Candidatus Chlorohelix allophototropha: one gene and its partner. The protein of the gene in region 1 binds, or shares a complex with, the protein of each later gene. Links are inferred from orthologs where the notes say so. Each region holds a gene or a part of one and is shown in the gene's direction. Other genes may lie near its edges.

Evidence for each region.
Region 2: the proteins of dnaG (region 1) and dnaB are in contact, whole or in part, in a crystal structure (PDB 2R6A), measured with the Geobacillus stearothermophilus proteins. The link is inferred for Candidatus Chlorohelix allophototropha from one-to-one orthologs. Residues at the interface, in WP_049624496.1 of Geobacillus stearothermophilus: Lys456, Leu457, Leu458, Pro459, Ala460, Asn463, Ala464, Leu467, Leu535, Leu536, Ile537, Ala538, Gln544, Glu545, Asp548, Tyr549, His552; in WP_033016901.1 of Geobacillus stearothermophilus: Ser13, Glu15, Ala16, Gln18, Glu91, Leu92, Asp94, Ala95, Val96, Pro97, Thr98, Ala99, Ala100, Asn101, Tyr104, Tyr105, Ile108.

What each region holds. Positions count from the first base shown.
Region 1 is NZ_CP128399.1:2,596,394-2,599,647, reverse strand. Bases 327-3,254 are described here. They hold dnaG (DNA primase), read left to right. Parts: upstream 327-745; coding sequence 746-2,764; downstream 2,765-3,254. Other genes in these bases: rpoD (RNA polymerase sigma factor RpoD), read left to right, coding at 3,156-3,254. Also shown: OZ401_RS11420 (metallophosphoesterase family protein), read left to right, coding at 1-242. UniProt on the Escherichia coli protein: RNA polymerase that catalyzes the synthesis of short RNA molecules used as primers for DNA polymerase during DNA replication.
Region 2 is NZ_CP128399.1:1,988,821-1,992,035, reverse strand. Bases 1-2,889 are described here. They hold dnaB (replicative DNA helicase), read left to right. Parts: upstream 1-671; coding sequence 672-2,108; downstream 2,109-2,889. Other genes in these bases: OZ401_RS08820 (DnaD domain-containing protein), read left to right, coding at 2,126-2,889; rplI (50S ribosomal protein L9), read left to right, coding at 1-304. Outside these bases: more of OZ401_RS08820, read left to right, coding at 2,890-3,190; OZ401_RS08815 (ATP-binding protein), read left to right, coding at 3,084-3,215. UniProt on the Escherichia coli protein: The main replicative DNA helicase, it participates in initiation and elongation during chromosome replication. Travels ahead of the DNA replisome, separating dsDNA into templates for DNA synthesis.

The sequences.
Region 1 (3,254 bases):
TAATGCACTATTCACCGATTAAAGATACTCTGAAAGGTGAATCGCCTGAACTATACGGGGTTTTGGGGGCGGAATGGCTTGCCAGACCCTTGGATGAAGAAGGCGCAACCGTATGTTTTCATGGGCACTCCCATCGTGGCAGCTATAATGGGCTGACCCGCAAAGGCATCCCGGTTTATAATGTGTCAGCGCCAGTCTTACGACGTGCCGGGTTGCAACTGCCCAGTATCCATTTGGTTTAGGCAAAGCTCCCCCGAGGCAATTTTCCTCAAACTTTGTTCAGTTTTCGGATACTTGCCTTTTCTCATAGAGGTAGCTAGTCAGCGCCACCCGAAATCCTAGTAATTTCACCCTCCAATGCTAGTATTAAGGGCTGAATCGCCCAAAAATTCTTCGAGCTACCCCCTGTTTTTTCCAAGACGCTTGATTAATAAACATTTTGCCCACAAATTTTGCACATAGTTATACACCAAACTGGAACAATATATGTGGAAAAACCACTTGAAAATTGAATGTAAAAAGGGGTAGAATAAAAGGTCACCCAAAAGACGTACATAATAGTGTGCGAATCTTGGCACTTACTGCTTAGGGATATCCGATATTCTACCGGTGCCCTGAATCGAATAAAAAAAACAAAATCCTTTTTATATGTCGACCTTGAATTTAAGGGCGGCAGTATTATTTTGTATTAATAGGGGCTGACTGTTTAGGGTTATCGAGGTTTTACCGGCTAAAGGCGATGCGTATGAATGGCTTTGTGCCTAACTACATCGAAGAAATTAAGCGACGCTTGAGCGTGGTGGATCATATTTCCGCGCGAGTCCCGCTTAAAAAATCCGGGAAAAATTATAAAGGTCTTTGCCCTTTTCATGGTGAAAAATCCGGAAGTTTTTTTGTATTTCCCCAAACTGAGAGCTATTACTGTTTTGGCTGTCATGAATCCGGCGATGTATTTACCTTCACCATGAAAACCGAAGGGCTGGAATTTAACGAAGCGCTGGAAATGCTGGCAAAGCGGGCGGGAGTGGATTTGCCTGAACGCGAGCCACAAATCGCCCCCGATCCTGAAATCCAATCTCAACAGCAGCTTAAAGAACGTCTTAAAGAAATAAATGCAGCGGCGGCAATCTATTTTAGCCATTTGTTGCTCAAATCCAATGAGGGTCAGGCTGCCCGCGACTATTTGGCGAAACGTGAGGTAACACCAAAAGCTGTTGAACTGTTCGGGCTTGGATATGCTCTGGATAGTTGGGATAATTTATTTAAACATCTTACCGCCAAAGGTCGCTTCTCACCACAAGAATTGGTGCAAGCCGGGCTGGTGGGCGAAAGAGAAAATGGGGACGGCTATTACGATCGGTTTCGGGGTCGGCTGATTTTTCCGATCAAAGACAGGCAAGGACAGATTATCGCTTTCGGGGGTCGTGTGCTTGAAGGCGCACCTTCCGATGCGCCAAAGTATCTGAACTCGCCTCAAACTTTTCTGTTTGACAAAAGCGCCACACTTTACGGGTTTGATTTAGCGCGGGATAGCATCCGCCACAGTGATTGTGCGGTAGTGGTTGAAGGCTACATGGATGTTATCGCGGCGCACGAAGCAGGTTTTAGTAATGTGGTTGCGCCTTTGGGAACGGCTTTGACCGAAAAGCATGTTGTATCATTAAAGAAACTTACCAAACGTATAGTGTTGGCGCTCGATGCCGATTATGCCGGACAGAAAGCAACTTTGCAAGGCATTGAAGTGCTAAAACGAGGTTTTGATAGCTATAGCGTTGCGGTTCCTAACCCCAAAGGGCTGATTCAGTTCGAACAGCAACTCGATGCCGATATAAGAGTAGCGATTTTACCGACCGGCAAAGACCCTGATGAAGTGGTTCGCGAGAGTCCCGATCGTTGGAAAGAAATGATCGCGCGCGCTGTTCCGGTAGTCGATTACACTTTTACTAGTGTAGCTGCTTCAATGGACTTAAATAATGCGCGGGGCAAGAGTGAAGCAGTAGAAATCCTTATTCCGGTAATTCTGGAAGTACGCGATCGTATAGAACGTGAACATTATATCCAGAAACTGGCGCGAATAACCAATACCGGCGCGGATTTGCTATATGCTGAGTTAAAGCGGGTTTCCAGAGCACAATATTCCAAACCTTCTGCCGAAAAAAGCAGGAACGATAACACGGTTTCTGGCGTTGATATAGATACAAGTGAAGAAACTCCACCACGGGTTATCCAAATAGGAGCGCGTCGCCAACTGGATTACGAGGACAAGCTCCTTGCTTTCGTGTGGCGTTATTCGAAAGCTCTCGATAATACCGGGCAAGAGGATAAACAGGTTTCTTCTGATGATTTTAGAAAAGGCGAAAATCGATTTCTGTATGAATCATTGATTGAAGCCAAGCAACATGGGGTTTCATTAACTGAAGTAGAAGAATCATTTACTCCGGAGATGGCAAGCTACTTTGCGCAGCTTATGGAAGATGTAAACGCGCAACCGGAACTTGACCCATATGGTGAAGTAAGTTTGGCTTTTCAGTTTCAACTGAGGCGCTTGCGTAACTCTAGGGCAATGGATTTCGTACCAACATTAGTAGAGATGCAACGCAATTGCGAAGAGTTGGCAAATACTGGCGAAAATGCGGATGGCGCTAACGAAAACATGTTGGAAAATGAAGATGAAATTTTCCGGCAAGCCGACCAGCTTAGGGTAGAAATTTTTAATAACCAACCCAGCTTGAGCGTTATTTTTAAAGATAGTCGTGATCGGTAATTAGGGGTTATACTAGAGAATCATATAGTTTATGTGGTTATGGTCTGGAAGCAAACCAACTTAAACAAAGGTCTCTATTGGCGCAAACGTTGCGAAGCCAAAACCAGACCAGCATATGATGTTTGAGTACATATGCTTCAAACAAGCTCAATATATCAAATAATAATTACAAACGCAAACTGCTTGATTAAAAATATATTCTTTTAGGGGATAGGGGAGTGCGAAAATAATGGGTAATACAAAGCGCAAGCGGCACTACGAAGGAGATACTCTTGTTGAGGAGGTCGACGATGTAGATCGCTTGCTCGGTCTGGCTGAAAAACCTGCCGAGGAAGAAGTAGAGCCAGAGGATCTTTTGGAACCTGATTTGCTGGATGAGGATGTGGTATTGATGGACGAGGATGTCCTTAGCCCCGATAAAGCCTTAGAAGCTTTAGAACCTGTAAGCAATCTCAGTGATTTGCTGGCACGGGGCAAAAAACAGGGCTAT
Region 2 (3,215 bases), 610 kb from region 1 along the record:
ACGCCGTATAACTCAGCTTGAAGAAGAAAACAAGTCGCTGGCAGAACTTATTGCTAAGCAAACTCTCACCATCACTGCCAAGGTTGGGCGAGAGGGTCGCCTTTATGGCTCGGTAACTGCTGCTCAAATTGCTGAAGTTTTGAGTGCAAAAATCGGTCATGAAATTGATCGCCGCAAGGTTGAACTCACCGAAAACATTCACACTACCGGTTCTTATGAGGTTGCTATCAAATTAGTAGGCAAACTCGCACCTAAGGTAACGGTAAAAGTGGTGGGCGAGGCAGAAGAACAGACTGCCGAATAACCCGTTTCAACCGAGAGTTAGAATTTATGTAATCGGCAAGGTGCAAGCCTTGCCAGCCATTCTAAAAACATAATAATTTATGGGTTACGCCTTGTCCCCGACGCAAGGTAATAATCCTCAAAGTGAGTCTAGCCATTTCATTAATGGCGCTCATTTGTAGCGCGTTGCAAAGCGCGGAGTTATGTATATTTACGTGTCGGGTGTCTGAAAGAAGACACCCTTTTTGCGTATATAAACAGACTCTGTGGCGCTTCTGGACGGTTGTAAGCAAAGGCTGTTGTCTGTGCTTTACCGAAAAGGTTTATTTGCGCACGCTTCAGCTTTTATATTGTAGTCGGGCTATCAAGTTTAAAAGGGTGGTCTGGCTATGACCGTTGAGCAAGTTTACTCCCCCAACCCTGAATATAACCGCGATAGCCTGAGAGGGCAAAACCCTAGAGGCCGCTTCAATACAAATATCCAAGCTTCTGCCCCTGTTGAGAAGCAAATTCCCCATAGCCCTGAAGCGGAAGAGGCAGTAATTGGCTCGCTGCTGATTGATAGAGATGCAGTCATAAAAGTTGCCCCCATCCTTAAGCCTACCGATTTCTTTGGAGAAGAACGCGCCTCTATCTATGAGGCTATCATGAGTCTTTACCAACAGCGCGCTCCCGGCGACATTATTACGTTACGTGATGAATTGCGGCGGAGTGGAAGGCTTGGTGAAGGGGACGGTCAGGTTAAGTCGAGTTACCTGATAAACCTGATTCGCGCCACCGCTACTCCGGTGCATGTCGAATATTACTCACGAATTGTGCTTCGCTTCGCTATTATGCGCCGCTTGATTGCTGCCGGAGCGCAGGTAACTGCCCTCGGTTTCGATGATCGTATCGAAACGCAGGAAATGCTGGATAAGGCGCAAGAACTCGTATTTGGTGTAGTACAAGACGGGGTTAAACGTGACGCTGTAAAAGTCGGCTCGATTCTAGAAGAATATTTTGACCGCTTGGCGTATCTCCATGAGCATCGGGGTGAAATCATCGGAGTGCCGAGCGGCTATGCCGACCTCGACCGCTTGACCGGAGGTTTCCAGAACTCTGACCTCATTATCCTTGCTGCCCGCCCTGCTGTCGGTAAAACTAGCCTTGCGTTAGGTTTTGCCTATAACATGGCGATGAAAAATAATCGTCCGGTTGGCGTTTTCAGCCTTGAAATGTCGCGAGAGCAGTTAGTACAGCGTATGCTGGCAATGGAAACGGGCGTTGACTCGCAACGTTTACGCACCGGATATGTCGATGAAAGCGAATGGGATAGATTAACCCGCTCATTTGGACGGCTTGCCACTGCGCCTATCTACATAGATGACTCGGCGGGCATAACCATTATGGAATTGCGTAGCAAAGCGCGCCGCCTTCATGCAGAATACGGTATCGAGTGTTTGGTAATTGACTACCTCCAATTGATGATCGGCTCTCGCAATGAGAACCGGGTGCAAGAAGTCTCGGAAATTTCCCGCAATCTTAAAGCGCTTGCCCGCGAACTCAATATTCCGGTTATATGCTTGAGCCAGTTGAGCCGCGCAGTGGAAAGCCGCACCAGCCATGTACCACAGCTAAGCGACTTGCGTGAGTCAGGCTCGATTGAGCAGGACGCAGATATTGTAATGTTTATCTATCGCGATGAACTATACAACCCGGAAACTGAGAAAAAGAATATTGCTGAAGTCCATGTTGCCAAACATCGCAACGGCCCGGTTGGAACAGTCCAACTCTTCTTCCATAATAAGACCACGCGCTTTACTGACCTTGAAACCATGCGCCAATAGGGCAAAGTAGGTGTTTAATGGCTTTGCCATCTAATCTTTTTAATGGTTTTGATAGTGGGAAGTCAGGGGATTTACGCCTGACCGGAGTTCCTGCCAGTTTTTTTACCCGCTTGCTGCCTAGCATCAATAATCTTAGCGAACTAAAAGTTGTGCTTTATATTCTCTACTTAGCAGGTCAAAAACGGGGCGAACCCAAATGGGTTGGCTACTGGGAATTGGCGCGCAATGAAGAGCTTTTGGAAGGGCTGAAGCGTCCGGGAGACCCTCGTCCCACTGTTGAGCTATTACGCGAAGGTCTAGAATTGGCAGTTACTCGTGGTTCGCTCTTGCGTTTGATGGTTGCGCCTGCCCCCAACGATTTTGCCGAAGGGAATGATTTCGAGCCTTTGACCGAGCCTAGCGCTGTGACATGGTTTCTATTAAATACCTCCGGTAACCGTACTTTTATAGCAGACCTCGAAAGCGGCAAAGTTGCGCTGGAAAACACCAATTTGGTGAGCGGGATTGATTTTCCTGAATGGAATACTGCCTCAAATGCTTCATATGACTCTGTGGAAGGCGCACGGAATGCAATCAATCGCTGGCAGGAAGTGCGTTTGCAATCTGCCCGACCTGACGTATATACTCTTTACGAGCAAAATATTGGGGTATTAACCCCTATGTTGAGTGAGCGACTTGGAGAAGCTACAAAGCTTTACCCGATAGAATGGTTGGAAGATGCTTTCCAACAAGCAGTAACATATAATCGGCGAAACTGGGCTTATATCTCTAGAATATTGGAAAATTGGGCTACGGAAGGGCGCGAGAATTATGGATATGAACGAGAAGGACAAGCAGCCCGCGGAAGAAATGGAAGATCTGATCTGGCAGGCAGCGGAACAGGAACGCCTGGAACGCAGCCCCAAGAGTCAGAAGCCACGTCGGGATCGCGAAGACATGCCACGCCGAATCGGTCTGGAAGATCTGGGTCTAGACATGCGCCGGGCGATGCAGCAATCGACTACTCCAAATATACCACCGGCAAATACGCCTATCTCAACGCCCAACGCCGAACCAGACCAGACTCCAAAGACAAACAATGATTTTCCCCAAAGGCGGATTCCACAA